DNA from 2 places in the Vibrio sp. 10N.261.46.E11 genome. Region 2 is predicted to be linked to the other one. Evidence: riboswitches for the same ligand, from Rfam matches in the RefSeq annotation. Region 2 holds a riboswitch; the other holds the start of a gene.
The links. A riboswitch is a leader RNA that binds a small molecule or an ion and turns the genes downstream of it on or off. The one in region 2 is predicted to bind lysine.
Positions count from the first base shown of each region.

Region 1: linked by a shared signal. The riboswitch ahead of AB4407_RS07010 (Na+/H+ antiporter NhaC family protein) and the one ahead of lysC (lysine-sensitive aspartokinase 3) in region 2 are both predicted to bind lysine.

Region 1 is NZ_JBFRQW010000020.1:20,658-36,761, reverse strand. It holds gene AB4407_RS07060 (EAL and HDOD domain-containing protein) at 1-285, shown strand, start outside; gene AB4407_RS07055 (YchJ family protein) at 404-916, shown strand; gene hisIE (bifunctional phosphoribosyl-AMP cyclohydrolase/phosphoribosyl-ATP diphosphatase HisIE) at 1,142-1,792, opposite strand; gene hisF (imidazole glycerol phosphate synthase subunit HisF) at 1,789-2,562, opposite strand; gene hisA (1-(5-phosphoribosyl)-5-[(5-phosphoribosylamino)methylideneamino]imidazole-4-carboxamide isomerase) at 2,544-3,281, opposite strand; gene hisH (imidazole glycerol phosphate synthase subunit HisH) at 3,325-3,939, opposite strand; gene hisB (bifunctional histidinol-phosphatase/imidazoleglycerol-phosphate dehydratase HisB) at 3,964-5,052, opposite strand; gene hisC (histidinol-phosphate transaminase) at 5,183-6,223, opposite strand; gene hisD (histidinol dehydrogenase) at 6,233-7,552, opposite strand; gene hisG (ATP phosphoribosyltransferase) at 7,552-8,448, opposite strand; His leader region at 8,501-8,636, opposite strand; gene AB4407_RS07010 (Na+/H+ antiporter NhaC family protein) at 8,825-10,417, opposite strand; lysine riboswitch at 10,530-10,707, opposite strand; gene AB4407_RS07005 (H-NS family nucleoid-associated regulatory protein) at 11,086-11,496, shown strand; gene AB4407_RS07000 (inosine/guanosine kinase) at 11,692-12,996, opposite strand; gene AB4407_RS06995 (hypothetical protein) at 13,099-13,368, opposite strand; gene mnmA (tRNA 2-thiouridine(34) synthase MnmA) at 13,572-14,708, shown strand; gene hflD (high frequency lysogenization protein HflD) at 14,752-15,369, shown strand; gene purB (adenylosuccinate lyase) at 15,513-16,104, shown strand, end outside.
Region 2 is NZ_JBFRQW010000050.1:74,143-90,246, forward strand. It holds gene csrD (RNase E specificity factor CsrD) at 1-927, opposite strand, end outside; gene AB4407_RS16190 (single-stranded DNA-binding protein) at 1,089-1,646, opposite strand; gene AB4407_RS16195 (LuxR C-terminal-related transcriptional regulator) at 1,925-2,572, shown strand; gene galU (UTP--glucose-1-phosphate uridylyltransferase GalU) at 2,727-3,599, shown strand; gene uvrA (excinuclease ABC subunit UvrA) at 3,838-6,669, shown strand; gene AB4407_RS16210 (PglL family O-oligosaccharyltransferase) at 6,766-8,529, shown strand; gene AB4407_RS16215 (alanine--glyoxylate aminotransferase family protein) at 8,641-9,780, opposite strand; lysine riboswitch at 9,958-10,135, shown strand; gene lysC (lysine-sensitive aspartokinase 3) at 10,244-11,611, shown strand; gene metH (methionine synthase) at 11,723-15,400, opposite strand; gene AB4407_RS16230 (cation:proton antiporter) at 15,570-16,104, shown strand, end outside.

The DNA.
Region 1 (16,104 bases), on a different contig from region 2:
GCCTTTTTAACTGGCATGTTCTCGCTGCTCGACTCTCTATTCGATCTGCCACTAGAAAAAGTACTAGACTCGGTACCGATCGACGATGAAATTAAGCAAGCCCTGATTCAGCGTAAAGGCGTGTTAGGTGCTATTTTGGCGATGGTCGTTGCTTATGAGCAAGCTCGCTGGGATGAAGCAACACGCATTCGTAAACTGCTCAAACTTAACGAAGCGGAGCTAGGTCAAGCTTATGACGAAGCAACTTCTTGGGCCCAAGACCTGCTGTCTCCTACTTTGAAATAGTTCACGTCACACAGCAACTTCAATCGAAACTCAGCTTTGGTGAGCAGTCGTTTCTTGATAAACTCCAACACATTCATTTATGGCCTCTTAACAGAGGCCATTTTTACAGGATTTGACCATGTCTTTATGCCCATGTGGTAGCAAAAATACTTACCAACAGTGCTGTGAATCAGCGCACCTTCACCACAGTGCTGTTGAAACGCCTGAACAGTTGATGCGCTCTCGTTATTCAGCGCACGTGTTGGGTTTGGTTGACTATGTTGTTGCTACTTATCATCCAAGCTGCAACGCAGAAGCGCAGAGAGAAGGTATTGCCGAATCTATCGACAGTGATTGGGCAGGACTAGAAGTCATTGATACTGCGGCAGGCTCGCACCAAGACGAAGGCTTTGTTGAGTTTAAAGCTTACTTCAATGAAGAAGGCGTACAATACTGCATGCAAGAACGCTCTCGCTTTATACGTAAAGAAGGTCTTTGGTACTACATTGATGGTACCTTCCCAGAGCAGGAACAAACTACACAACCAGAAATTGACCCACGCTTAAATCAAACCGTTGAGAGCTTTAAAATCGGCCGTAATGATCCGTGTATTTGTGGCAGTGGTAAGAAATACAAGAAGTGCTGCGGGTAACTCGTTCGACTAAGAAGTCAGATTAAGAGAAGAGATTCCTGATGTCGCTTAGGCTCCTCGGAATGACGCAAAGTCAGAGGTTAGAAAAGTGACGTAGGGCTTAGAAATCTTGAAATCTTGAAATCTTGAAATCTTGAAAATTAAAAAACTAAAAAGCCCCGTAAACATGTTTGTTTGCGGGGCTTTTTTCTGTCTTTTACGCGGTTCTATTAATCTAAAGAGGGCTTACTTATGGCGCTCTTTTAGTTTGTTCACCACGTCGTTCATCGATAGGCCTTGGTCTTGTAAAAGAACCATCAAGTGATAAATCAAATCCGCAGATTCGCACACTAACTCCGCCTTATCGCCCGACGTCGCCGCAAGCGCGACTTCAACGCCTTCTTCGCCCACTTTTTGCGAAATACGCTTGGTGCCACGGGCATATAGGCTGGCAGTATAAGAAGATTCAGGATCGGCGTCCTTGCGGGCAGCCAGTAGCTGCTCAAGCTGATGAAGCCACACCATCTGAGACTCTTGTTGTTTGTCTCCGTCCCAGCACGTTGTTGTACCAGTGTGGCATGTTGGGCCAATGGGATTAACTTTAACCAGTAAGGTGTCGCTGTCACAGTCCAAGGCAATGTTTTGCAGTTGCAATACGTTGCCCGACGTTTCGCCTTTCGTCCAAAGACGCTCTTTGGTGCGAGAGAAAAACGTCACTTGGCCAGTCTCGCCTGTTTTCTCGAGTGCTGCAGGGTTCATGTATCCCATCATCAGCACTTGGCTAGATTGGTAATCTTGAACAATAGCTGGCACTAAGCCACCCACTTTTTCCCAATCAATACGCTCTGACAATGCGCCTACTTCTGTTTTTGATAAGCTTACGGGTTCAAAACTCATAGTCGCACCTCTACATCTTGTTGTTTTAAATACTGTTTAAGTTCACCAATATTGATGACTTGTTTGTGGAATACCGAAGCCGCAAGTGCTCCGTCCACGTTGGTCTTTTTATAAGCTTCAGCAAAGTGCTCCATCGCACCTGCGCCACCAGAAGCAATCAATGGAACGTTACATACTGAGCGAACCATGTTGAGTTGCTCGGTGTCGTAACCATTACGAACGCCATCTTGGTTCATCATGTTTAACACAATCTCACCTGCACCACGCTTCTGTACTTCTTGCACCCAATCTTTGGTTTCCCATTTGGTTGCTTTGGTACGCGCTTCATCGCCAGTAAATTGGTAAACCTGATATTTACCGGTTTCTTTATCGAAGTATGAATCGATACCAACAACGATACACTGCACGCCGAACTTATCAGCAAGGTCAGTGATCAGTTGCGGATTAGCCAATGCCGGTGAGTTAATTGACACTTTATCAGCACCAAACTCAAGAATGCGTGCTGCATCTTCCGCAGACTTAATACCACCAGCCACACAGAAAGGAATATCAATCACTTCTGCTACACGTTTCACCCAGCTCTTGTCGACGACACGACCATCACTCGATGCCGTGATATCGTAAAATACTAATTCATCAGCGCCCTCTTCTGCGTAGCGTTGTGCTAGCGGAACGATGTCACCAATAATTTCGTGGTTACGGAACTGAACGCCCTTAACCACCTGTCCGTCACGGACATCCAAACAAGGGATTATTCGCTTTGCCAACATACAAATGCCTCCTCTGCGGTAAACTTGCCGTCAAGTAACGCACGACCAACAATCACACCAGCAACACCGCTGCCTTTAAGCGCTTCGATATCCGCTAAGCTGCCAATGCCGCCCGATGATTGGAATTGTACTTGTGGGTACTGCTTACAAAGATCAACGTAAAGTTCTACGTTTGATCCTTCTAGCGTGCCATCACGTGAAATATCGGTACACAGAACGTGTTTAAGGCCAACCGTGAGGTAGTCTTCAATCAGCGCTTCAATCGTCACACCTGAATCTTCTTGCCAACCTGAAATCGCGACTTTACGTGTGCCGCTTTCGTCAATATTGATGTCCAGAGCCAGCACGATTTTTTCCGCACCGTACTTCTCCATCCAACCTTTAACCAAATCAGGTTGCTTAACTGCCGTAGAACCAACCACAACGCGCTGCGCGCCAGCTTCTAGCAGATCAACGACATCTTGTTCGTTACGCACACCACCACCAATCTGGATGTTCGCAGGCGTGCTAGCAAGTAGCTTAGCGATCAAGTCTAACTGACGAGCCGTTGTGTCTTTTGCGCCGGTTAAATCAACAAGGTGAAGCCAACCTGCGCCAGCTTGGTGATACAGGTTGAACTGCTCTGCTGGGTCTACTTTGTATTCTGTTACTTGCCCGTAGTCCCCTTGGAATAAGCGAACTACTTGGCCTTCAATTAAATCTAACGCGGGAATAATCATTTACATTCCTTATAGGGCAACGTTAGCCGCTGCCAAATCCTTATTACAATTCCAAGAAGTTCTGAATCAGCTTAGAGCCAGCTTTTGACGAACGCTCTGGATGGAACTGAACACCATAATAGTTGCCACTTTGCACCGCTGCTGTGAACGGATTACCGTAATCACATTGTGCGATAGTGTAATCACCCACCGGCATTGCGAAGCTATGTACAAAGTAGAAGTACTCGCCTTCTTCAATGTCTTTGAATAAAGGGTGGTTAGGTGTCGCGGTAACTGTGTTCCAACCCATGTGTGGTAGCGGTAAATCACCCGTTTCAAGTAAACGAACTTCACCATCACACAAGCCTAAACATTCAACTAACGCGTCAGCCTTTTGGCCTTTCTCTTGAGACAATTTGCCTAACAGCTGCATACCTAAACAAATACCTAGCAGAGGCTTCTCTACTTTCTTCACAAGAGAAACAAGGTCACGCTCTTGTAGGTTCTTCATTGCCTCACTTGCTGTGCCTACACCCGGTAGGAATAGCTTGTCCGCAGCAAGAACAACTTCTGGTTCTTTTGAAATTTCAACTGCGTAGCCTAGACGTTCAATCGCAAACTTCACCGAGGAAACATTGGCACAACCAGTATCAATAATAACGACTTTTTGATCTTTCATTGTTTTTCCTTGCTAACGTTAGCCTTACAGAACGCCTTTGCTGCTTGGTAACTCGTTACCTTCAACTTTGATTGCTTGGCGAAGAGTACGGCCAAACGCTTTGAATAGGCTCTCAATGATGTGGTGATCATTATTACCGTCAGAAGAAAGGTGTAGCGTACAAGCCAATGTATCGGTTAGAGAACGGAAGAAGTGAACCACCATCTCTGTTGAAAGGTCACCCACTTGCTCGCGGCTGAATTTAGCATCGAACTTCAGGTATGGACGGCCAGAAAGGTCTAGCGCACACTGAGCCAAACACTCATCCATTGGTAGGCTGAAACCAAAGCGGCCAATACCACGTTTATCGCCTAATGCATCTTTCAATGCTTGGCCTAAAGCAAGAGCGGTATCTTCTACTGTGTGGTGATCATCAATGTGTAGATCGCCCTTCACAGTCAGGTTCATTTGGAAACCGCCGTGTGTCGCGATTTGATCAAGCATGTGATCGAAGAAGCCCATGCCTGTGTCGATCTTGTTGCCACCGGTTTCATCAAGGTTTACTGCCACCTTGATGTCCGTTTCTTTAGTGGTACGAACCACTTCAGCAATGCGCGCATTAACCGTCAGATCTTTAACGATTTGTGGCCAGTTAAGCGTGCCTTCAGTTTCTGCATCCGGGCCATATTGGATACCACGAATTGCCATGTTCTCAGCAAGTTGAAGATCCGTCATTCGATCACCAATCACGACTGACTTTTGGAAGTCAACTTTACCGCCCTGTAGGTATTCTTTAACCATACCCAGCTTAGGCTTGCGGCAAGAGCAATTGTCTTCATCAAAGTGAGGGCAGATTAGAACATCATCAAACCTAACGCCCTGAGACTCAAAGAACTCCATCATCATATTGTGTGGAGCATCGAACTCTTCTTGCGGGTAGCTATCTGTGCCTAGACCATCTTGGTTAGTAACCATCACTAAGCGATAACCTGCATCTTGCAGTGCAAGTAGGCTAGGGATCACTAACGGTTCGAATTTTAGTTTGTCTAAACGGTCTACTTGAAAGTCAACTGGCGGCTCAACAATTAAGGTGCCGTCACGGTCTATAAAAAGTATTTTCTGTTGTTTACTCACTTGAACTTCCTTTTAATTTTAAATCTGCTGGCCTAGCTAAAATCAACGCTAACCCAAAATATTGGTTTCACTTGCCAGCCTGCAATTAATCCACTCAAACTGGCAAATGTTATTACTGGTAAACCTTTCGTTACTGATAAAAGTTACGAATGAATCCAAGTGTCTTTTCGCACTCTTCGCGATTACCAATACTAATACGAACACAGTCTTCAATTGGTGAATTACGCAAAATGATGCCCGTATCCCAAGCCGCTTTAAATAACTCATCGCCGTTCGGGAATTTAACCAGTAGGTAGTTAGCCCAACCATCAAATACCGTCACTTGAGGCATGCCTAATAGACCTGCTTGTAAATACGCTCGGTTAGCACTTAAATCCAGAACTTGGAACTTAGCACGCGCTAGTCCTTGCTCTGAAAGTGCTTGAACGGCAATGTCAGCAACAGGGATTGGCACTGGATAAGGAGCAATCACCTTTAACAATACATCGATAAGCTCTTTGTTCGCTAGCGTAAAGCCACAACGTAAACCCGCTAAAGCAAATGCTTTCGATAGGGTTCGAAGAATCGCTAGATTCGGATACTGAGCAAGCAAATCCACCGTTGATGCTTCAGGGCAGAAATCGATATACGCTTCATCCATCACCACAATCGCTTTGTCTTGTGTCATTTCAAGCAGTTTAACGATGTCTTTACGGTTAACTAAGTTACCTGTTGGGTTATTTGGACTACAAACAAACACCACTTTTACGTTGTCAAGTTGAGCTTCAATAGCAGGAAGATCCAATTGCCATTCAGAAGTCAGAGGCACCACTTTACGCTCAACACCAATCGTCTCTGCACTGATTGCGTACATACCGTAAGTGGGTGGGCAGTAAAGAATAGCGTCTTCGTTCGGCTCACAGAACGCACGAATCAGTAGTTCAATGCCTTCGTCAGCGCCGCGCGTTGTCAGTGTTTGTTCCGGAGTAACACCTGCATACTGAGCGTAAGCGTCAATCAACTCTTTTGGCTGACATTCACTGTAGCGGTTAAGACGAGACAAGTTCAGGTTGTACTCGTTATCAAACGGAGATTCGTTGGCGTTCAACCATACATCTCCGCTGCCACCAATGCGTCTTGCAGACAAGTAAGGTGTTAGAGCCTGAACTTGTTTTCTTGCTAACTTTTCCATGCCCTACCCTTATTTCGCTTTATTTAGCTGTTCAAATCGATTTAATTTTTCAACTCGGATGGTCACCGCACGTTTGTGTGCGTCCAAACCTTCGGCTTCCGCCATTGTCACTACCGTTGGCGCTAGGCCTTGTAAGCCATCAGCTGTTAACTCTTGTATCGTCATACGCTTAGAGAAATCCGCCAAACCTAGGCTTGAATAAGTCTTGGTATAGCCGTAAGTCGGCAGAACGTGGTTTGTGCCTGATGCGTAGTCACCCGCAGATTCTGGAGACCAGTCACCCAAGAAGATTGAACCAGCATTGTCTAGCAACGGCAGTAATTCTCGTGGACTCTTGGTCTGAACAATCAAGTGCTCAGGACCATAGAAATTCGAAATCGCAATCGCTTGAGTGATCGATTCAGCAATGATGATTAGACTTGAAGCCAATGCTTGCTGAGCGATGTTCGCACGAGACAGCTCTTTCAGTTGCTTTTGCACGGCACCTGTTACTTGGTCGGCAATAACTGGCGATGGTGTTACTAATACAACCTGTGAATCTGGCCCGTGTTCAGCTTGGCTCAGTAGATCAGCAGCAATGAAGTCAGCATCCGCAGTTTCGTCTGCAATCACTAACACTTCAGACGGGCCAGCAGGCATATCGATCGCAGCGCCACGGAAGTCGTTACTTACTTGGCGTTTAGCTTCCGTTACGTAGGCGTTACCTGGGCCGAAGATCTTATCGACTTTAGCCACACTCTCGGTCCCGTAAGCCATTGCAGCCACCGCTTGACCACCGCCCACATTGTAAACCTCGTCGATTTTACAAAGATTAGCGACATACAAGATTTCATCAGCGATTGGCGGAGGTGAACAAAGCACAACCTTGCGGCAACCCGCGATTTGAGCGGGTACACCTAACATAAGAACCGTTGACGGAAGTGGCGCGCTGCCACCCGGAATATAAAGGCCAACAGTATTAATCGCACGCGTCACTTGCTCACACACAACGCCCGGTTGTGTCTCAACTTTGATAGGTTGAGGCTTTTGAGCTTCGTGGAACTTAGCAATGTTGCTATAAGCTTGCTCAAGCGCTTGCTTCATTTCTGGTGTTAGACGAGCACATGCCTCTTCGATTTCATTCGAACTGACTCGAATAGATTCTGGAGTTACACCATCAAACTTTGCAGTCAGCTCTTTAAGAGCGGCATCGCCTTCATTTCGTACTTTTGCAATAACATCAGAAACAGTCGCTGTGATGTTTGCACCTTCAGTAATAGCTGGACGCTCTAATACCGAGTCTTGCTGTGATTCACTTAAAGATTGCCAAACAACAGTTCTCATCGTCACTACCCCATCATTTTTTCGATTGGTAATACTAGAATCGAGCTCGCACCCAACTCTTTAAGCTGCTCCATTGTTTCCCAGAACAAGTTCTCTGTACTTACTAGGTGCACGGCAACTTTGTCTTTGTCTGTAGATAGTGGAAGAACCGTTGGATCTTCAGCACCAGGCAGTAGTGCTTTGATTTGCTCTAGTTGAGAGGTTGGCGCGTGAAGCATGATGTACTTCGACTCTTTGGCTTGTTGAACACCCTGCATACGAGTCAGTAGTTTTTCAATCAGTGCGGTTTTGTCTGCGTCGAAATCACCAACACGTTGAATCAGTGTTGCTTTCGATTGGAAGATAGCTTCTGCTTCTTTTAGGCCGTTTGCTTCTAGCGTCGCACCTGTAGAAACTAAATCGGCGATAGCGTCTGCAAGGCCTGCGCGAGGCGCTACTTCAACCGAGCCTGTTAGCATACAAGTGCTGAATTCAACACCCTGCTCGTCCATGTAGGCTTTAAGTAGTTGTGGGTAGGTTGTCGCAATACGTTTGCCCGCTAGGTCTTGTGGGCCGTTGTACTCTTCATCTTTGTTGATTGCGATAGAAAGGCGGCAACCACCGAAGTCTAAACGACGTAGTGTGCGAAACTCTGAAGGCTCCTTAAGAGCAACACGGTCTAGACGAACTTCTTCTAGTTCATTTTCACCGATGAAACCTAGGTCAACTACACCGTCCATGATAAGGCCTGGGATGTCGTCATCACGAACCAGTAACAAGTCGATTGGCATATTTAGTGAATGAACAACTAAGCGCTCACCCATGATGTTAAATTTAACACCACATTTTTTAAGTAGATCTTGGCACTCTTTACTTAAGCGACCTTTCTTTTGAATTGCGATTCTTAGGCGTTGTGTCTGCATTGCTATATCCCTGTGCAAATATTTGAATTTATTGATTATTTAAAGTGCTAAAACTAAAAAACCCTCGGAAGACTTTCTCGTCCCGAGGGTTTAAATCTAAATTCTTTGACTTAACCACCGGGAGAATTCTTGCTCCCGGGTATACGTAAATCTCCCCGAAAGACTAGATAGGGTGATGATGGTGATGAATGTTCATTACTAATTTACGCATACTTATCAGCTCTTAGGTTGTTTGCTGTCTTGTCTCCACACTAACTAAGCTGACACCCTTTTTCAACCATTTATTCGAACTTTTTTCACGAAATTTAAAATTAAATTAACGAACACAAAAAAGGGAGGCAAACGCCTCCCTTCTCATTATTCAATCAAATGATGATTAGCTTTTACACGTTGCTATCTTGCAACGAGAGAAATAAGCCAATGCAAAACATACCGCAACAAACGTTAGAGACGCTGCGCCAAATGCAATGCCAGTTGATGATGTCATTCCTAGGGTGATAAAACCAATACACGATACGAACGCCACAGACAGCGCATAAGGGAGCTGAGTCGATACGTGGTCAATGTGGTTACAACGCGCACCTGTAGAAGACAGAATCGTTGTATCCGAGATTGGAGAACAGTGATCACCAAATACAGAACCCGCAAGAACCGCACTTAGCATAGGAAGAATTAGCGCGATGTCAGAGGCAGCAGCCATGTCACCAGCAATCGGTAACATGATACCGAACGTACCCCAAGATGTACCTGTCGAGAACGCCATTAGGCCAGCAAGAAGGAACAAGATAACCGGTAGCCAGTGGTAATCGATGTTACCTGTTGCTAGAGAGGATAGGTACGAACCTGTTTTCATGTCGCCAATAACAGAACCAATCGTCCATGCAAATACAAGGATAAGGATAGCGCCAAACATTGAGCTTGCACCAATCCACATTGTTCTTGCGATATCAGCCATAGGCAGTTTCTGTTTGAATACCGTTGCTAACGCGACGAGTAAACCAATCACACCACCGTAAACCAGAGACTTACCTACATCTGTATTTTCAAATGCACCAAGTAAGTAGAATGCTTGACCATCAGCAGTAAGCGCTTGGCCACCGGTGTAAAGCATTGCTGCAACCGTCGCGACGATTAACGCTACGATTGGCATAACGAGATCAGAAACAGAACCGTTTTCGCTCTCTTGAATATCTAGCTCTTCGTTTAGATCGTGTGCTTGCTTTTGATCGTTGTCGCCTTCAAAGCCACGGCCTTGAGATGCTTCGATTTCATGCTCACGCATCTTACCAACGTCTAGACCGAACCATGCCACTGCAAACACCATTAATAGTGCGAACACAGCGTAGAAGTTCATTGGGATAAGGCGAACGTAAGCACCCAGTGCAGAATACTCTGTCACACCGTGTGTCACTAAGATGCCACCAATGATAGTGATTATGTAAGCACCCCAGCTAGAAGCAGGCATGATCACACACATAGGAGCAGCAGTTGAATCTAGGATATAAGCTAGCTTAGCGCGAGATACGTAGAAGCGGTCAGTTACAGGGCGAGAGATGGCACCTACCGCTAAGCTGTTGAAGTAATCATCAACAAAGATGAATACGCCTAAAAATGCAGCAAGTAGTTTTGAACCACGCTTGCTCTTAACACGAGACTGTGCCCACTCAGCGAATGCGCGAGTACCGCCAGACAGTGTTAATAATGCCGTTGTCATTCCAAGGATAATTAGGAAAGCAACGATGCTCATGTTCCAAGTGTTAATACCACCATCTTCGATGAAAACACCAGATACTTTAGTAAAGGCGTAGCTAGCTGCGTTACCTACTGAGTAGTCAGCAAGTAGAATCGCACCCATGATGATACCGACACCCAAAGAAACCAATACACGGCGGGTAACAATAGCAAGACTTAAAGCCACAAGGGGCGGAAGCAAAGATAAAGGCGATGTTGCAAAATCTATTAAATTCATGATCTTCAAAAACCAGTTTTTTATTTGGCTAGAGATCTACTGCAGATAAACTTGATACGGCTTATCAAGCTCATGTTGAACTAAGCGAAAGGGAAGTGAACACTTCACCCAACCCTACAGTAGCGCTCCATAGTTTAAAATTAAGACTATGGCAGTGTTGTACCTATTGAGCACAACCCCAGCAAATTGCTTAGATATACAATTTACTTCGGCAATTACACCTTTCATTCCCGTTCATTGGCATCACCCCAACGAAAACTACTCTTTATAATTGCACCTCTACGTGCGGTAACATTATTAACCGTGTAAACCAGAGTCTAACAACAGATTAACCAAAGCACCGCATCAGGTAGCCGCAATTGTACCCATCAAGAGCAACAATGCAACATATCATTCCGAGAAAAAATAGTTTTTTGTTAATGAAGTAATCAATAGAACAGTAGTCAACTTTTACGGTTTACTCCACTTAACACATATCAGATATCACCTGTTTTTTTTAAGATATTCTTAATAATTATTATAAGTTCATTAGAGGTCTGTCTTTTCATCTTAAAACACCCGTCTCATTTTTTTATTTAAATAACTAATAGAAGAAATACTATTTGTTTTATTCTTAGGCTCTGTTTATTATTAGGGGGATTATTTAGTTTACCTTGATGGGAAATATCATGTCTGAATTAACAAAAACTCTATTAAATATCCGTAGCCTTCGTGCGTTCTCACGTGAATTAACTCTTGAGCAACTTGAAGAAGCGCTAGACAAGCTGACTATTGTTGTGCAAGAACGTCAAGAGTCTGAAGCTGAAGAACGCGCAGCAAAAGCAGAGCAAGAAGCTAAGCTTTCTGCTATCGCAGAACAAATCGCAAAAGACGGCATCGATGTTGCCGATCTTATTGCTGCACTTTCTGGTGAAGCAAAATCTAAAACAACAAAATCTAAGCGCGCTCCTCGCCCAGCAAAATACAAATACGTAGACGCGAATGGCGACGAGAAAACTTGGACAGGTCAAGGCCGTACGCCTTCAGCTATCCAAGAACAACTAGATGCTGGTAAATCTCTAGAAGAGTTTGCTCTTTAAGGCATCGAGCTTGCTAAGTGAATAATCAATAACCCACTAAGCAATAGAATTAATATTTAAGTCGACTAAAGTATTATTTACGGCTTCAATATATTCAGAAACAAAAAAGGCTCCTTTCGGAGCCTTTTTTATATTTTCACTATTAGTATTATAAACCAACGGGTACTGATAGTACTGCAGACTAAAGAAAGTACCTTATCTTTCCCAGTATGCTTCTTCTAGACTGTCTTCCCTTTCAGGAAGACCACGAGATAATCGTGGTGAGTGCTGAACTAATACTTCATAACTAGCGCGGTTTGAATATTTACAAACTTGTGAGAAAGAAGAATACGTCAAGAATGAATGCTGATGCTTACTTGAGTTAGGCACGTTTTCTTTATGGTACTTATTAGCGGCCATATCATGTAATAGAGCAGACAATGCAGCATCACCGGCACCATTAGTATTCTTAATCTTTTCTGGGCCGCCCATGTAAGGTGCGATATGCGAATAGATTTTCGTTGGATTTTCACATAAATCTTTATGTGCGGGACGACTAAACTCATAACGGTTAAATTCAGCAATCGAGCCTGGTAACAACGGTAATGATGTTTCACGCTTCACTGCATCTTCTGTGTAACCCGCCATAAACAAGCCCACAGGGCCTGCTGTACATAGAACTAAGTCTACCCAATCTAGTGCTTTGTCTGAAGCAGCTAGAGGATCGCTTTCACCAGTTAATGCTTCAGCCTCGTCTTCGTTCATTGCAACAACGGTTACATGTTGTTCAAGGAAATCTTTCCAAAACTCTGGATCATCTTGAATAACGAATTTAGTACCAAGCGTTAAAACAACAGGTACATCGTATTTCTTCGCGTACTCAATAGCTTTCATTGTTGCTTCAGGCATAGGGTCACCTGGTTTACAACGAACTAAATACGCCGTTAATACTAAAGCAGAAGCACTTTTGAAAATTTTCTCAGGGATGCTTTCTGGTTTTAATTGGTTCATTTGTCCTTCGCTAATTGCGAAAGTACGTTCACCATCTTCTGTAATTAATGCAAAGCAGCGACCAATTGCGCCATCTACCCCTTGTAAATGGTTCAGATCCATTCTGCTTGATGTATTACATAAATAGCGGTAACCGTAGCTACCAATTTTAATATCTTGGCTCATTACACCTAACAGTGTTGAACGGTCATCCGCCAATACTGAGTAGTTGTGTAATGTATTACCAATTGTGCCACCTGCGTATTCATTGGTAATCAGGCACTGTTCTTTTAATTCTTGATACAAAGATTCAGCAGCTTCATCACCAATAACCAAAGAGTGTCCCTTACTTAAGCCATATTTTTCGATTAGCTCAGAACTCACCTTTGCTTCAATATCCACCAAAGTTTGGTCAATACCGATAATATGGGTACGTGACATTCTTTTGCTCGTTTGAGCTTGGCTTACTAAAGGGTCACGAGCGTGAACCGGAAAATAGTGCTTTGATTTACGTTGTCCAGGGAATTTCATAGGGCTAGTCTAAGTCAAGGGGAAATAGGTGGCGGATTCTACCGCGCTATATTTAACGCGGCAATCTTTCAAACTATAGCAAACGTTTGCTAGGCTATTTTTTTATTCGCCTTCCATAAAGCTAAGATCAGGCAGCATGCCCAAATGCTCGGCGTAACGTTTTTGATTAAACTCTGCGCCGTTTTTCATTACATCAAATACTTCAATTGCCAGTGCACATGCCATCGCTGCAATTGCCTCTTCACGAGGTGTACCTGTCATCATTAAACGCATTAGCGTCTCTTTAACTTTTACTGGTTGCCCATCTTCAAGTTGGTTCTCGATAATCTCGATCAACTGTTCTTCTTGCATAAACTCATTTTGTTCAGACATTTTTTATCTCAGCTCTTGGATTTTGAGCGACTATGCCACATATAGATCTGACATCCTAGCGAGTCTCCTCGCGTTCATGCGATTCTCTAACGAAGTCAGCGCATTATTTGTGCAAATGAAACTGTGATTCCGGTCTCGGATCTGTCACGGTGTTTCTCTTTCTGTTAGAATCTGCGACCAAGTAATAGTAACGGTGTTTAGACATGTCAGATATCAGCTCTGGAAACAGCGAAAAGAAAGTAATTGTAGGTATGTCCGGCGGTGTAGATTCGTCAGTATCGGCGTATCTTCTTCAGCAACAAGGCTATCAGGTAGAAGGCCTTTTCATGAAAAACTGGGAAGAAGACGATAACGAAGAATACTGCACGGCAGCTGAAGACCTTGCTGATGCTCAAGCGGTATGTGACAAGTTAGGTATCCACCTTCACACTATCAACTTTGCAGCAGAGTACTGGGATAATGTATTCGAGTACTTTCTGGAAGAATACAAAGCGGGTCGTACACCGAACCCAGATATCCTTTGTAACAAAGAAATCAAATTCAAAGCATTCTTAGAGTTTGCGGATGAAGTATTAGACGCAGACTACATCGCGATGGGTCACTACGTTCGTCGTACTTTTCCTACTCAAGAAGAGCTCGATGCTGGCGTTAAACCAGAAATGCTACGTGGCCTAGACAGCAACAAAGACCAGAGCTATTTCCTATACACGCTAAGCTCAGATCAAGTAGCACGCAGCCTATTCCCTGTTGGTGAACTAGAGAAGCCTGAAGTGCGACGCATTGCTGAAGAGCAAGACTTGATCACTGCGAAGAAAAAAGACTCTACAGGTATCTGCTTTATTGGTGAGCGTAAATTCACCGAATTCCTAGGCAAATACCTACCAGCACAACCAGGTAACATCGAGACGCCAGAAGGCCAAGTGATTGGTCAACACCAAGGCTTGATGTACCACACACTAGGTCAACGTAAAGGTCTGCATATCGGTGGCACCAAAGGTGGCGGCGGTAATGAAGAACCATGGTTTGTTGGTGAAAAAGACCTCAAGCGTAATGTACTGATCGCGGTACAAGGTAAAGACCACCCTCTTCTGAAATCAGAAGGTTTGATCGCATCTCAACTTCATTGGGTAAATCGCACACCAATTACTGAAGTTATGACATGCACGGTAAAAACACGTTACCGTCAAACAGATATTCCTTGTACAATCATCCCAATTGATGATGAGAACATTAAGGTTATTTTTGATGACCCACAAATCGCTGTGACCCCAGGTCAATCTGCAGTGTTCTACCAAGGCGAAGTATGTCTTGGTGGTGGTATCATCGAAAAACGCATCTAATCAATCAAACGATAAACGATAGAAGACAACTAGGAGTTACTACGTGGCTAATACACTTTATGACCGTACTATTGCTTTCGCCGGAATTTGCCAAGCTGTGGCTTTGGTTCAACAAGTAGCGAAAGACGGCCATTGTGATAAAGATGCCTTCGAAGCTTCACTCAGTGCCATTTTAAATACCAACCCAGCGAATACCGTGGGTGTATTTGGACGTGAAGCGAACCTAAAGCTTGGCCTTGAGTGCTTAGTAAAAGGTATCGATAGTACTCCAGCAGGTAGCGATATCACTCGTTACATCATCAGCTTGATGGCGCTTGAGCGTAAGCTGTCTTCTCGCAACGACTCTATGTCTCAGCTTGGTGATCGCATTCAAACTGCAGAGCGCCAAACTGAACACTTTGATCTGTTTGACGAGCAAATGATCAGCAACCTTGCGAGCATCTACCTTGATGTCGTCAGCCCTATCGGCCCACGCATTCAGGTTTCTGGTACACCGTCTGTACTTCAACAGACATCGAGCCAACATAAGGTTCGCGCGCTGCTTCTATCAGGGATTCGAAGCGCTGTGCTATGGCGTCAAGTTGGCGGCAAGCGTCGCCACCTTATCTTCGGTCGTAAGAAGATGATCGAGCAGGCTCAAATCCTACTAGCTCGAATGTAATTTATTAGCTCGCGCCTTGTCGCGAGCTTGTTTTTTGTATCAACACAACTCTCACGCAAACGATTGCGCAATATGCGTGACAATTGAGATTGTTACTGGTATAAACCTCTCAAAATTTAGAAAACTCAATTCAGGAGAACACCATGGAACTGTCAGCATTGACTGCTGTTTCACCAGTAGACGGCCGTTACGGAAGTAAGACTATTGCATTACGCAGCATCTTTAGTGAGTTTGGCCTACTAAAGTACCGCTCTATCGTTGAAATTCGTTGGTTACAAAAGCTTGCAGCTACTGATGCAATCAAAGAAGTACCAGCGTTCAGTGCAGAAGCTAACCAGTTTCTTGATGAACTAGCCGCTAACTTCAGCGAAGAAGACGCTCTGCGTATCAAAGAGATCGAGCGCACAACAAACCACGACGTAAAAGCGGTTGAGTACTTCTTGAAAGAGAAAGTTGCGGGCGTTCCTGAGCTTCACGCAGTTAACGAATTCATTCACTTTGCATGTACTTCTGAAGACATCAACAACACATCTCATGCGCTTATGCTTAAAGAAGCTCGTGACACAGTGATTCTTCCAGAAATTCGTAACGTAATCGATGCTATCAAAGCACTTGCGAACGAGTACCGTGATATTCCTCTACTGTCTCGTACACACGGTCAGCCAGCTTCTCCTTCTACTATGGGTAAAGAGATGGCTAACGTTGCGTACCGTATGGAACGTCAATACAAGCAAA
Region 2 (16,104 bases):
GTCTGCTTCGTAATAGCGAGAAAAAATGACGTCGGGATAACGCTGAACAATATTCGACAATACTTCACCAACTTCAATAATAAATCCGTCGGTGATCTGCTTGTCATTGGCATCTCGAACTTGCTCCCACTCGTCGATACGTATCAGTAAAACGCCTCCACGAGCGCCACTTTCATGCAGTGCCGATTCAAGTTTGTTATCAAATAGTACTCGGTTGGCTGTACCAGTGAGCTTATCTAGAAAAGTATGGGTGCGAATAAAAGTATCAAAGCGACTTCGCTCTTGGCGTGCATCTTTCAACTCTTCAATCAGTACATCAAGCGCTTCACTTGCCGTATATGGCCATTCTCGCTCGTCCCCTTTTGAATGAGCCTCTACCTGCCCAGCAAGGATCATTCTCCCTCGCTCTTCCAAAATCTCTGATCCCATTAACTGTTCTTTTAACCAACGAACACCACGAGCCAAACAGAAAAGGATCAATGCCACCGCCAAAGTAATCGACCACATAGCTTCAATCGAATAGTTGTAACCAATATAAGGAGGGAGTGCTTTAAATTCGATTTGATAGCCTTCATTTCGGTCTAAAATGAAACTTCTTTCATAGAGGCGATTTGGATCAATTTGTGGGGAGGTATCTTTAAATCTGTAAACGATACCGGTCTTGTTTGAAAGCTTCATCTCAACGATATTGCTTGCCTGCAACATCTTAGGCATCCAACGTTGCATTGAATACGCAGCATCTGGATCTTCCATCTCTTTATCTACGACGTCGACAATACCAACCAAATAATGGTCTAAATATTCCTGTCCAATACGCTTAAAGGAGAGTGTGCCACCAATAAAAAGAATGAACATCGCACTGATCACTATCACGGTGACAAATGCGACCAATCGAGTGCTCAATTTTAGTGTCGGGGTATATCTCATGAATAACGAAATCCTTTTCAACTCACATTATACCGTATTGCTACTTATACTATAAATTGACGTTGTAAATAAAGCGTTAAGAATTGTAGGTAACAAAAAGCCGCGATGAACGCGGCTTCTTCCAATTTAATACTGTTTTTATAATATATTAAAAACAGTGCTTAAAATGGGATGTCATCATCAAAATCCATCGGCGGCTCATTATATTGAGGTTGAGCCTGCTGAGGAGCTTGTTGAGGTGCTTTCGGCTGCTGTTGAGCTGGCGCACTGTATTGTTGCTGCTGTTGTTGTGGCTGCTGTGGCTGACCCCAACTACCTTGCTGTTGGTTGTTACTCATACCACCTTGAGCAGGAGCACCGCCTTGAGCACGGCCGCCAAGCATTTGCATTACACCATTGAAGCCTTGAACAACAACTTCTGTAGTGTAGCGGTCTTGACCGCTTTGATCTTGCCATTTACGAGTTTGAAGTTGACCTTCAATGTAAACTTGAGAACCTTTACGTAGGTACTCACCAGCAACTTCCGCCAGCTTTCCAAACAGAGCAACACGGTGCCATTCTGTTTTTTCACGCTGTTCGCCAGTTGCTTTATCACGCCATGACTCTGACGTTGCAATGGTAATGTTCGCTACTGCGCCGCCATTTGGCATGTAACGAATTTCAGGGTCATTACCTAGGTTACCCACTAATATAACTTTGTTAACTCCACGGCTAGCCATGATTTGCTCCGTCTAAATTCATAGTCTCTGGAAATTTTAGCGCACAAGAATAGCATGCTTTTATTCAGTGATAAATCGCATTCCTATTCTCTCCTCACGACAAAGATTAAAAACGTAACAAATCATGATATTCAGAGCGATGTTGCTTTTTTCTCCACTTACAAACCACTCATTTACTTTTTGAATTGATATTCAACGCAATTCATAATGAGAGCGCTAGAGAAGTCAAAGTGTGCATGGCAACGTGAAATCTCATTAAATATAAACAGGACGTTTCTATGAGAAAATCTCGATACGCTCGCACTTTACACTTTCTGTGCATCGACCCGAACGACACCTACCTACATGTTAAAGAGATAGAAAAACACTTATCCATAATTCTCTACAAAATGACACCAGGTGAATTGATGCTAGTTGATAGGAAACAGAGCAATCGTATCCTGCTCGTTGATTACAAAGAGGTAAAACAGCTACTGGCTATTTGTCCTAACCTGACCGTGATGTGGAAGAATCATGAGATCATCTTATTCAATGTTCCTCTACAGCTTCCTACCTCTGAGCTGCTGACCTACGGGGTGTTAAAAGGACTGTTTTACAATACAGATCAAAAGGACAAGATTGCTCGTGGTCTTCAAGAAGTGATCGATGGTGATAATTGGTTACCAAGGAAGGTGACTAATCAGCTTCTATTTTATTATCGTAATATGGTCAATACCAATACGACCCCAACCAATGTTGATTTAACTATTCGTGAAATCCAAGTCATTCGCTGCCTTCAATCAGGATCATCAAATACTCAAATAGCCGATGACCTTTTCATTAGCGAATTCACGGTCAAATCCCACCTCTATCAAATATTCCGTAAGTTAGCGGTGAAAAATAGAGTCCAAGCTATTGCATGGGCAAACCAAAACTTGCTTGCATAACCGCTCCACCTCTAATCTGACAATAATTATGAGGGAAGCTCGAGTAATCATAGGTATTGTTGCTGAATTTTCGACACAACATATGCTAGAGTTGCCCTCAGAAATATCAACAAATCAGTTGAATCAATAATTATTATAGATAAAGGGTCTTATCATGATCAAAAAGTGCCTTTTCCCGGCAGCTGGCTACGGTACACGCTTCCTACCAGCAACGAAGTCAATGCCGAAAGAAATGATGCCTGTTGTGAACAAACCTCTGATTGAATACGGCGTTGAAGAAGCCATCGAAGCAGGTATGGATGGTATGTGTATTGTTACTGGCCGTGGTAAGCACTCATTGATGGATCACTTTGATAAGAACTACGAGCTTGAGCACCAAATTAGCGGTACCAATAAAGAAGACTTGCTAATCAATATTCGTGAGACGATTGAAGCAGCAAACTTCACCTACATTCGTCAACGCGAAATGAAAGGTCTAGGTCATGCTATCTTGACGGGGCGTGAGCTTGTGGGTGATGAACCGTTCGCGGTTGTGCTTGCTGATGACCTTTGTGTGAACGAACAGCAAGGTGTACTGGCTCAAATGGTTGCTTTATACAAGCAATTCCGCTGTTCAATTGTGGCTGTACAAGAAGTTCCTGAAGAAGAGACTCACAAATACGGTGTTATCTCTGGCGAGATGATCAAAGATGATCTGTTCCGTGTCGATGACATGGTAGAAAAACCAGAACCAGGTACTGCTCCAAGCAACCTAGCGATCATTGGCCGTTATATCCTGACTCCAGATATCTTTGAGCTTATCGAGCAGACTGAACCAGGCAAAGGCGGCGAAATCCAAATCACTGATGCATTGCTAAAACAAGCAAAAGCAGGCTGTGTGTTGGCTTACAAATTTAAAGGCCAACGTTTTGATTGCGGTAGTGTTGAAGGTTATATCGAAGCAACAAACTACTGTTTTGAAAATCTATACAAAAAAGACCAAAAGCAAATCGAACTAGGTAAGCACTCAACAACAAAAGAAGCTTAATCGCTAATTTTGGCTCACCCACTGTTTAGCTATTGATCGGTTTAACTATTTAGCTATTTAGCTATTTAGCTATTTAATTAATAGCCATTAGCGGTTGGTTAACAGCACATTAAATGATTCCAAGGGTGACTCAAAAGAGTCGCCCTTTTTTGTTTACTGTTTTTTTATCCAGTAAAACTTTGCACAAATCTCACTCTATGTAATACTTTAGCCACTTAAAATTACATGGTCTGTTGAGATGGATAAAATAGAAATTAGAGGCGCTCGTACGCATAACCTCAAAGACATTAACCTAACCATACCTCGTGATAAGCTGACGGTTATCACTGGATTATCAGGTTCAGGAAAGTCGTCACTTGCGTTTGATACCCTCTACGCAGAAGGTCAACGTCGTTATGTTGAGTCTTTGTCGGCCTATGCTCGTCAATTTCTATCTCTCATGGAAAAGCCTGATGTCGACCACATCGAAGGTTTATCTCCAGCCATCTCCATCGAACAGAAATCAACTTCTCACAACCCTCGTTCAACTGTTGGCACCATCACTGAGGTCTATGATTACCTAAGACTGCTTTATGCTCGTGTCGGTGAACCGCGCTGTCCTGATCACAATACCCCTCTTGCAGCACAAACCATCAGCCAAATGGTCGATAAAGTCTTAGAACTGCCTGCTGGTTCAAAGATGATGCTGTTGGCTCCGATAGTCAAAGAACGTAAAGGGGAGCACGTTAAAACGCTTGAGAACCTAGCGGCTCAAGGTTTTATACGAGCTCGTATTGATGGTGAAACCTGTGATCTATCCGATCCACCAGCACTTGAACTTCATAAGAAGCATACCATTGAAGTTGTGGTAGACAGATTCAAAGTTCGTCCTGATCTTCAACAGCGTTTAGCTGAGTCATTCGAGACCACATTAGAGCTATCTGGCGGCATCGCTGTCGTCGGTTGGATGGATGAAACAGACCAAGAAGAGATCGTATTCTCTGCTAACTTCGCTTGTCCAAAGTGTGGCTACAGCATGCAGGAACTAGAGCCTCGCCTATTCTCTTTCAATAACCCAGCTGGGGCATGCGGTACTTGTGATGGTCTTGGGGTTCAGCAGTATTTTGACCCAAGCCGAGTGATTTTGGATGAGAACCTAAGTATCGCAGAAGGTGCGATCAAAGGTTGGGATCAAAAGAACTATTACTATTTCCAGATGCTAACATCGCTGTCAGAACATTATGGTTTTGATTTGTATGCGCCACTTAATTCTCTGCCTAAAAAGACTCAAGAGATCATTCTTAAAGGATCAGGTCGTACTGAAGTGGAATTCAAGTACATCAATGACCGAGGAGATATTCGAGTTAAGCGTCATCCGTTTGAAGGCATCTTAAATACGCTAGAGCGCCGTTACCGTGATACGGAATCAAGCTCAGTTCGAGAGGATCTTGCTAAATACATCTCAACGAAGTCATGCTCAAGCTGCGATGGTACTCGTCTAAGATTAGAAGCTCGAAATGTATTTATCGGCGATACAACACTGCCTGAAATCGTTGAGCTCAGTATTGCTGACGCACTGCAATTTTTCCAAGAATTGAAGTTAGACGGTCAGCGTGGACAAATTGCTGATAAAGTGATGAAAGAGATCAATGACCGCCTACATTTCCTAGTCAACGTTGGTTTGAACTACCTTAATCTATCACGCAGTGCTGAAACTCTGTCTGGTGGTGAGGCACAACGGATTCGTCTAGCAAGTCAAATCGGTGCTGGTTTGGTTGGCGTTATGTACGTCTTGGATGAGCCATCGATTGGCCTCCACCAGCGCGATAATGAACGTTTACTGCAAACTTTGGTTCACCTCAGAGATCTAGGTAATACGGTGCTTGTTGTGGAACATGACGAAGACGCTATCCGTTGTGCTGACCATGTTATCGATATCGGTCCGGGCGCTGGCGTGCATGGTGGACACGTGGTTGCAGAAGGCACCATGCAAGACATCATCGAAAACCCGAACTCTTTGACAGGACAATACCTAAGCGGTGCAAAAGAAATTGCAGTACCAAAAGAGAGAACGCCGATCGATAAGAAAAAGGTTGTAGAGATCGTTGGTGCGACGGGGAACAACCTCAAGAATGTGACCGCGACGATTCCAGTTGGCTTATTCAGCTGTATAACTGGGGTATCTGGTTCAGGTAAATCAACACTAATCAATGACACCTTCTTCAAAGTCGCCCACACTCAATTAAACGGGGCCACGACTGCTGTTCCTGCACAGCACAAAAAGATTAAAGGATTAGAACATTTTGATAAGGTGATCGACATAGATCAAAGCCCTATCGGTCGTACACCAAGATCGAACCCTGCAACCTATACAGGAATCTTCACTCCTATCCGTGAACTATTCGCAGGCACACAAGAGTCACGAGCTCGTGGTTATAAACCAGGTCGATTCAGCTTTAACGTTCGTGGTGGTCGTTGTGAGGCTTGTCAGGGTGATGGCGTAATCAAAGTAGAGATGCACTTCTTGCCGGATGTGTATGTGCCGTGTGATGTGTGTAAAGGCAAGCGCTATAACCGTGAAACACTAGAAGTTCGCTACAAAGGAAAAACCATTGACGAAGTTCTAGAAATGACAGTGGAAGATGCAAGAGAGTACTTCAACCCTGTTCCAGTAATTGCTCGTAAGCTGCAAACCTTAATGGATGTTGGCCTTTCCTACATTCGCCTCGGACAAGCAGCGACAACCTTATCTGGTGGTGAAGCCCAACGTGTTAAATTGGCACGTGAGCTATCGAAACGAGATACAGGTAAAACCCTATACATTCTCGACGAGCCAACAACAGGGCTTCACTTCCACGATATCCAGCAGCTATTAACGGTATTACATAGATTACGTGATCACGGCAATACGGTTGTCGTGATTGAGCACAACCTAGACGTAGTTAAAACGGCTGACTGGATCTTAGATTTAGGCCCAGAAGGCGGCCAAGGTGGCGGTGAAATTGTTGCAGAAGGTACTCCTGAAGATGTGGCGTTAGTCGAAGGTTCGCACACTGCTCGCTTCCTTAAGCCTATGTTAAATTTGAAGTAGGTGTAAAATAGCTCCCTGCGTTCAGACAGAAAAATGTTAAAGTAACAGAGCTTGTTTCAGAAGGAACAAGCTCTGTTTTTATAAGGTTAGAGATTTATGGCAACAATACATACTAGCGGTACCCAGCTAGAAAATCAGAGAACTCAGCTTCCGCTTAACAAGACATTCCTTGCCTCTCTAGCTGTTGTATTCTTATTAGCCATGCATTTTTTCATGCCCAACCCTGGAGGCTCTGGCCTCACTTTATCCTTTAATCCAACCACTTGGTTAGCTCTTAGCTTTACGCTGGCGATTGGCTTCTACCAGCTTGCCACTAACCGAACACTCAAATATTCAAAGTTAACCGTTGGCTTGTTGATAAGCTGCATCATACTCACACTGCCGGTTTTATACAGCAACGCAGTTCCTCAAGCCGCATCAGGGCGCTTACTTGGATTGTGGGCGGGCTTTACATTATTCGTCGTGCTGCAACAATTTAAGTTCAGCAATAAGCACAAGCAGCGCATTTTGTGGTTCATTGTGCTTGCTGTTGTCATACAGGCACTATTTGGCTATGTGCAATATTTCCTATTAGAACCTGGCAACCTATTTGGCTACAACACTGCTGCAAACCGACCATATGGGATATTCCAACAACCGAATGTTATGGCAAGCTTTCTTGCTACAGGTTTTGTGCTGTCAGCTTATCTCTTGGTAAGGCAGCCTGCTAAATATAACCATAAGATCAGCGAGTCACTCCTACTGTATTTAACACCAGCCTTAACCGTACCTCTGCTGATCATCATCGTATCACGTACCGGATGGTTGGCTGCCGTCATTGGGTTTGTCTGCATTCTGCCTTATCTATACAAGTTCTCGACCAAGAAACGCTTCTACGGATGGTGTATATCAGTAGTGGCTGGTATCGCTGTTGCGTTTACGGTTATTAACCTCAGTGCTACAGACAGTATCGCTAGCAAGAAGGTGAATCTAGAAAGCCCACGAGCTTATACCTTCCCACAAGCTCTAGATATGATGATCGAAAAGCCATTTACCGGTTATGGTTACGGGAAATTTGAATCTGAGTACACCTTGTATACGGCTCGCCAACATCAACTCAACTCGAACTATCATCCCGGCCTTCCTTCAATGGATCACCCTCACAATGAGTTCCTGCTTTGGGGAGTTGAAGGGGGCATAGTACCAATCATCGGAATCTTGATTGCTGCAATATTGGTTATGTCACGCATAGCAAGTTCTGCAAAGGGAACGCGTCTAGCCCTGCTCGCGTTATTCATCCCAATCCTTTTGCACTCTCAACTTGAGTATCCTTTTTACCACTCGGCGATTCACTGGATAACATTCATTATATTGATTTACTGGGTCGATCAACGCTCTTCCCGACACTATCAACAGCCGTTCAGTATCATCAGTAAAACCTTGTTTCGAGTATCGAGCTTAGTAATACCTATCTTGGTCAGTTTTTATATGTTGAGCGCTCTGCATACCAACTATGTCCTGACTAAGTTTGAGCTGTCTAAGCCTAAAGACCCAGACATTCTTAAGCAAGTAACCAACCCCGTAGTCTGGAAAGATCGCTATGATTGGGATGTGTACAGTACCTATCTAAATATCGGCCTCTACAAAGCCGATCCTAGCCTGATCCAACCTTATATAGATTGGTCGCTAGAGATCATAAAGAGTAAGCCAAGGCCTACTTTCTACAGTAACCTGATTCTCGCGTATCAAGGATTAGGTGATCACAGCAAGGCGGAACAAATTCGCAGTGAAGCGAGCTTCTTGTTCCCAAATCGAGACTTTTCCAAGGTTCAGTATAAGAAGATATCGGAAGCAGAAAACAACATTTCTTCAGCTAAATGACGCCAAGGAATCTAGAGTCATTTTGCTGTAATGACGTTTAGCCTATAGCCTAGACACAAAAAAGCGCACATTCTCTCGTGCGCTTTTCTTTTAAACTTCAATTTATTAGCGTTATTTTAAAACGTCTTGTAACGCTTTTAAGCACAAAGCGACATTCTCTTTTCTAGCGCCATAACCCATTAAACCAATACGCCAAGCCTTACCAGCCAAAGAACCCAGCCCTGCACCAATTTCAAGATTATACTCTTCTAAAAGTTGCGTTCTGATCTTAGCTTCATCAATTCCTTCAGGGAAATAAAGTGCGTTAAGCTGCGGTAAGCGACTCTCTTCATCAACCACAAACTTTAACCCTAGTGCTTCTACGCCATCTTTAAGCTCTTGATGCATCGCATGATGACGAGACCAAGTATTATCTAGACCTTCATTTTTCAATAGCACGAGAGACTCGTGCAGTGCATAGAGGCTATTTACGGGTGCAGTATGGTGATAACTACGCTTACCTTCACCGCTCCAATAACCTAATACTAGGCTTTGATCTAAGAACCAACTTTGCACAGGTGACTGGCGCGATTTCATTTTATCAACGGCACGCTGAGAGAAAGTCACCGGAGATAGACCCGGCACACAAGACAAACACTTTTGGCTTCCAGAATAAACCGCATCAAGCTGCCACTCATCAACCAGCAATGGCACACCACCTAGTGATGTCACTGCATCAACAATCGTTAACGCATCAAACTGACGAGCGATAGCTGAGATAGCTTGAGCATCAGATAGCGCCCCGGTTGATGTCTCTGCATGCACAAAAGCAACCGCAACAGCGTCAGGGTTGTCCGATAGTGCTTGTTCTACTTTTTCAACTGAAACGGGCTTGCCCCACTCATCATCAACAAGGATCGCTTCGCCACCACAGCGCACCACGTTTTCTCGCATACGCTCACCGAAGACACCGTTACGACAAACAATCACCTTTTCACCAGGCTCAATCAGGTTAACAAAACAGGTTTCCATACCTGCACTGCCTGGTGCAGAGACAGCAATCGTAAATTCGTTTTCCGTCTGAAAAGCGTATTTGAGAAGCTGTTTAAGCTCATCCATCATCGTAATAAATAGCGGGTCTAGGTGACCAATAGTTGGGCGGCTTAAGGCCTGTAAAACTTGAGGAGAAATGTCTGAAGGCCCCGGCCCCATTAACGTTCGGTGTGGCGGATAAAAACTATCAATAGCAGTAGTGAGTGTTAAATTAGACATGTACATACCTTACGTTAATGTTGTCAACAATCCACCCTAAAGCAAATTGATTACCTCAGCAATTAGCCATAAGTATTGAGGTCAAACCAGTGTCACATAATTGTTAAAATTATTTTTCAATTATCTCACGTTACGTGATTGACATTATTTGCGCAAACGCGTTCAATGAAATGGCTATCTAGCAGAAGAGGAGCACTGCCCAGGCAGGTGTTTTGTGGAACCGCATTTCCAATACAAAACATTTATGGGGAGCAGTGCCGAGATAATAAAAGGATGCAGGACCTTTATTATCGGTTGAGCGGGCTGAATCCCGTCAACTGTCGCCATTTCTATATGGTGAAGAGCTTCTGAGGTTACTATTCTAATAATTCCTCTCTTTTTGCTCTAAAACTCTCTTCGAAAAACATCGGACGTTGGATTACCCAACCGTAATTTTATTTTAGGAAGTCGTGGGAGATATATCGTGAGTGCATCTAATGTAGCTGGTTCTTTTAATGTCGCTAAGTTTGGTGGTACAAGTGTTGCCAACTTTGAAGCAATGAGCCGTTGTGCTGCCATTATTGAAAACAACTCAAATACCAAGTTAGTCATAAGTTCTGCGTGTTCTGGTGTGACCAATTTGCTCGTTGAACTTGCGAATGGCGTTCAAGATAAAGCTCGTCGTCAGGAATTGATGGCTCAATTAGCGGACATTCATAACGCAATTCTTGGCCAACTGGCAGACTCAGTCAGCATCGAAAAAGAAGTTCACAGCATTCTTGATGACATTGCGAGCGCAGCAGAAGCGGCATCATTTCAAACCAGTACCAAACTGACTGATCACCTTGTCGCATGTGGCGAGTTGATGTCGACACACATCTTGGCTCAGATCATTCGTGAACGAGGCACACCTGCAGTTCGCTTTGATATCAGAGAAGTGATGCGCACTAATGATGACTTCGGCAAAGCAGAACCTCAACTAAAAGATATTTCCGCTCTAGCGCAAGAGAAACTTATGCCACTTTGCCAACAGCAAGTTGTCGTTACTCAAGGTTTTATCGGCGCTGATAGTGAAGGCAACACCACGACTTTAGGTCGCGGGGGCAGTGATTATTCGGCTGCACTGATTGCCGAATCAGTACAAGCAATTGGCTTAGAAATTTGGACGGATGTTCCGGGGATCTACACTACCGATCCTCGTATTGCACCTAAAGCTTCTCCTATCCCAGAGATCAGCTTTAGTGAAGCATCGGAAATGGCAAACTTTGGTGCGAAGATCTTACACCCATCAACTCTAGTACCTGCACTGCGCCACCAAATCCCAGTATTTGTCGGCTCTTCTAAAGCACCAGAGCTCGGTGGAACTTGGATTCGTCAAGAAGTTGAAAGCTCCCCTCTATTTAGAGCGCTTGCCCTACGCTGCAACCAAACTATGGTTACACTCCGCAGCGCTAACATGTTTCATGCCTATGGCTTCTTGGCAAAGGTATTCGAGATCCTTGCTAAACATAAGATCTCGGTCGATCTTATCACCACCTCAGAGATCAGTGTGTCACTCACTCTGGATCAAACAGACACTTCAGGTGGTGCTCCTGAGTTACCTGAAGCCGCTCGTCTTGAGCTTGAAGAGCTGTGTTCTGTCGATATTGAGCACGACCTATGCCTTGTTGCGCTTATTGGTAACAACATGAGCGAAAGCAAAGGCTATGCAAAGCAGGTATTCGGCACTCTTGAAGACTTCAACCTGCGTATGATTTGCTACGGTGCAAGCCCACACAATCTGTGCTTCTTGTTGGACGAACCTGTATCTAAACTGGCAATTCAAAAACTGCATCAAGAGCTTTTTGAATAAGAAGGCAATTAATAGATAGGGTTGAGTTAACCAAATCACAAATACAAAAAGGGTTGCGATTCAGCAACCCTTTCTCTTTCTAGCTTTACGAACAACTCACTGATTCCAGAGTTAGTTGATATTTGGCCCTAACCACTTCTCAGCTTCCAACATATCCCAGCCTTTACGGTCGGCATAGCTATCTACTTGATCCTGTTGAATCTGGGCTATCGCAAAGTATCGAGCATCAGGGTGTGAGAAGTACATCCCTGATACTGAAGCACCTGGCCACATCGCGTAACTAGACGTCAGTGACATATCGATGGCCTTCTCAACGTCCATCAACTCCCACAATGTACCTTTCTCTGTGTGCTCTGGACAAGCAGGATAACCAGGAGCAGGACGGATACCTTGGTATTTCTCTCGAATCAAATCGTCGTTAGACAAGTCCTCATCTGGCGAGTAACCCCAAATGTCCTTTCTCACTTCTTTATGCAGATACTCCGCGAACGCTTCAGCCAATCGGTCAGCAACCGCTTGAATCATGATTGCGTTGTAGTCATCACCTTTCGCTTTGTATTCATCAGCCAGTTCTCGCTCACCAATACCGCCGGTCACCGCAAAACCACCAATCCAGTCCGCTTTACCGCTCTCTTTTGGCGCAATGTAATCAGACAGACAATAGTTAAACCCTTTAGGCTTTTCGGTTTGTTGACGAAGGTTATGTAGAACCTTTAGAACTTCAGTACGAGACTCATCGGTATACACTTCAATATCATCACCAACACTGTTCGCTGGGAACATGGCACACATACCACGCGCTTCAAGCAGCTTCTCTTTCTCTACGCGATCCAGTAAATCATTGGCATCTTTGAATAAACGTTTTGCTTCTTCACCCACTTCTTCATGATCAAGGATCGCAGGGTACTTACCAACCAATGACCATGTCATAAAGAATGGAGTCCAATCGATGTACTGACGCAGAGTAGCTACATCAAAATCATTGAAGATGTGAACTCCCGGCTTAGCGGGTGCCGGTGGCGTATACGCATCCCAATCGATAGCGACTTTATTGGCACGAGCTCTTTCAAGTGTGACAGGCTTAGTGCGCGGCTTCTTACGATTGTGCTGGTCTCGAACGCGATCATAGTCGATATCTAGCTTCTCAACGAAAGCGGGCTTCAATTCATCAGAAAGTAGTGAAGTACACACACCTACAGCGCGCGAGGCATTATTTACGTATACAACAGGTTCTGAATAATTTTGTTCAATCTTGACCGCAGTGTGCGCTTTAGATGTAGTTGCGCCGCCGATCAATAGAGGAAGCTTAAAACCTTGTCTTTCCATCTCTTTGGCAACGTGTACCATTTCATCAAGAGATGGCGTGATCAAACCAGACAGACCGATAATATCGACGTTCTCTTCTTTAGCGACTTTCAGAATCTTTTCGCAAGAAACCATTACACCGAGATCGATAATTTCGTAGTTGTTACATTGCAAAACCACGCCAACGATATTCTTACCGATATCGTGTACGTCACCTTTAACGGTCGCTAATAGAATCTTACCGTTAGTTGCGCCCACTTCTTTGGATGCATTGATGAATGGTTCTAGGTGGGCAACCGCCTGTTTCATAACACGCGCAGACTTTACAACCTGTGGTAAGAACATCTTACCTTCACCAAATAGGTCACCGACAACGTTCATGCCGTCCATTAGAGGGCCTTCAATCACCTCGATAGGGCGAGAGGCATTAACGCGAGCTTCTTCGGTATCTTCAACGATAAAATCGGTGATACCTTTAACCAAAGAGTGCTCTAAGCGCTTCTCTACAGGCCAAGTTCTCCATTCTAGAGCAGATTTATCTTCAACCTTACCGACAGCACGCTCTAGGTATTCGGTCGCCATTTCAAGCAAACGTTCCGTCGAATCATCACGACGGTTTAGTACAACATCTTCAACAGCATCACGCAGATCTTCTGGAACATTATCGTAAATTTCCAGCTGACCGGCGTTTACGATGCCCATATCCATACCATTTTTAAAACAGTGATATAGGAATACTGCGTGGATTGCCTCACGAACGTAGTTATTGCCACGGAATGAGAACGACACGTTCGACACGCCACCAGAGATCATCGCATGAGGGAGATCGCGTTTGATATCTCCCACTGCTTCAATGAAATCGACCGCATAGTTGTTATGCTCATCAATACCAGTCGCAACTGCGAAGATATTCGGGTCAAAAATAATGTCTTCAGGTGGGAAGCCAACTTCATCAACAAGAATGTTGTAGGCATTGGTACAGATCTCGACTTTACGCTCTCGAGTATCAGCCTGCCCGACTTCATCGAACGCCATCACAATGACAGCTGCACCATAACGACGAACTAATTTGGCTTGCTCAACAAACTTCTCTTTGCCTTCTTTTAGAGAGATTGAGTTAACGATACCTTTGCCTTGAATACATTTCAGACCAGCTTCGATAACTTCCCACTTAGAAGAGTCGACCATAACAGGCACTTTCGAGATTTCTGGTTCTGAAGCACATAGATTAAGGAATTTAACCATACACGCCTCAGCGTCTAGCATCCCTTCATCCATATTGATATCGATAATTTGAGCACCGTTCTCAACTTGCTCTCGAGCAACACTCAAGGCTTCGTCGTAGAGCTCTTCTTTGATAAGGCGTTTAAAGCGTGCAGAGCCGGTAACATTGGTCCGTTCACCTACATTCACGAACAAAGATTCTTTCGCTATCGTCAGTGGCTCTAGTCCCGAAAGACGACAAGAAACAGGTAAGTCTGGCAATTGACGCGGCGTTACACCTTCAACGGCCACAGCCATTTGACGGATATGCTCTGGCGTAGTACCACAACACCCACCAATTAGGTTCAAGAAGCCACTTTCAGCCCACTCTTTAACATGTTCAGCCATATCTTCCGGAGAAAGGTCATACTCACCAAATGCATTAGGTAAGCCCGCATTAGGGTGAGCGGAAACGTTACATTCTGAGATGCGAGACATCTCACCAACGTACTCTCGCAGTTCATCAGGACCTAATGCACAGTTCAATCCAAATGAGATAGGTTTTACATGACGAAGTGCGTTGTAGAATGCTTCTGTCGTCTGACCTGAAAGCGTACGACCTGAAGCATCAGTAATGGTACCGGAGATCATAACAGGTAGAGTAATGCCCACTTCTTCGAAAACGGATTCAACCGCAAAAGCACACGCTTTCGCGTTCAACGTATCGAAGATAGTTTCGATAAGAATTAAGTCTGAACCGCCCTTAATAAGCGCGCGAGTCGACTCAGAATAAGCTTCAACTAACTCGTCAAAGCTAACATTTCGATAACCTGGATCGTTTACATCAGGCGAGATAGAACAAGTTCGGTTAGTTGGACCTAATACACCCGCGACGAAGCGAGGCTTTTCTGGGGTCTTTGCGGTCCATTCATCAGCCGCTTCACGAGCAAGCTTGGCAGCAGAAAAGTTAATTTCTTCACTAAGGCTTTCCATATCATAGTCGGCCATAGCGATGGTTGTAGCGTTAAAGGTATTGGTTTCGAGGATGTCAGCCCCAGCTTCCAAGTATTCTGAATGGATATCTTTGATAAGCTTAGGCTGTGTAAGAACTAAAAGGTCATTGTTGCCCTTTAAGTCACTGTGCCAATCAGCAAAGCGTTCACCACGATAGTCTTGCTCTTCCAATTTATAATCCTGAATCATGGTGCCCATGCCACCATCAATCAGTAAAATTCGTTGCTTCAACAGAGCGTCAATCTTTTGCCTTACATTACTTCCCACGGTACAACCTCATTCCTTTAATTATCCCTCCATCCTATCACACATTAAAAAGGAGTCTAGACGTCTAAAAAAGGAAATTGATTACCGACTCATGACAAAAAAATGTTTGCTATTTGAGCATGAGACAACGAAAATTCATATTCATACTTTGTTACATGTTGGAATCCCAATGTCGGTCTATTACACCTTATGCTTCTTGTCCGCTGCAGCCATGCTTATTGCTTTCGTGAATACCAAAATTGGTAAAATGCAGACAACCATCGCCATCACAGCTGGCTCAATGATGTTATCTCTATTGATTATCATTGCGGGACAAAACAATTGGTTCCAATTGGCTGACATCGCCTCAGAAACCGTTGCCAGTATCAACTTTGAAGATTTCTTACTTAAGGGAATCTTGGGGTTCTTGCTCTTTGCCGGTGGTTTGGGGATTAAATTACCAAACCTAAAAGACCAGAAGTGGGAAATAACAGTACTCGCTCTTGGTGCTACACTGTTTTCAACCTTCTTTATTGGCTTTGTACTTTATGGGTTCTGTCAATTTGTCGGTATTCAATTTGACCTAATTTATTGCTTACTGTTTGGTTCTCTAATATCTCCAACCGATCCAATAGCTGTATTAGCAATAGTGAAGAAGCTCGATGCTCCCAGACGAATCTCTACTCAAATCGAGGGAGAATCTCTATTCAACGATGGTTTTGGCC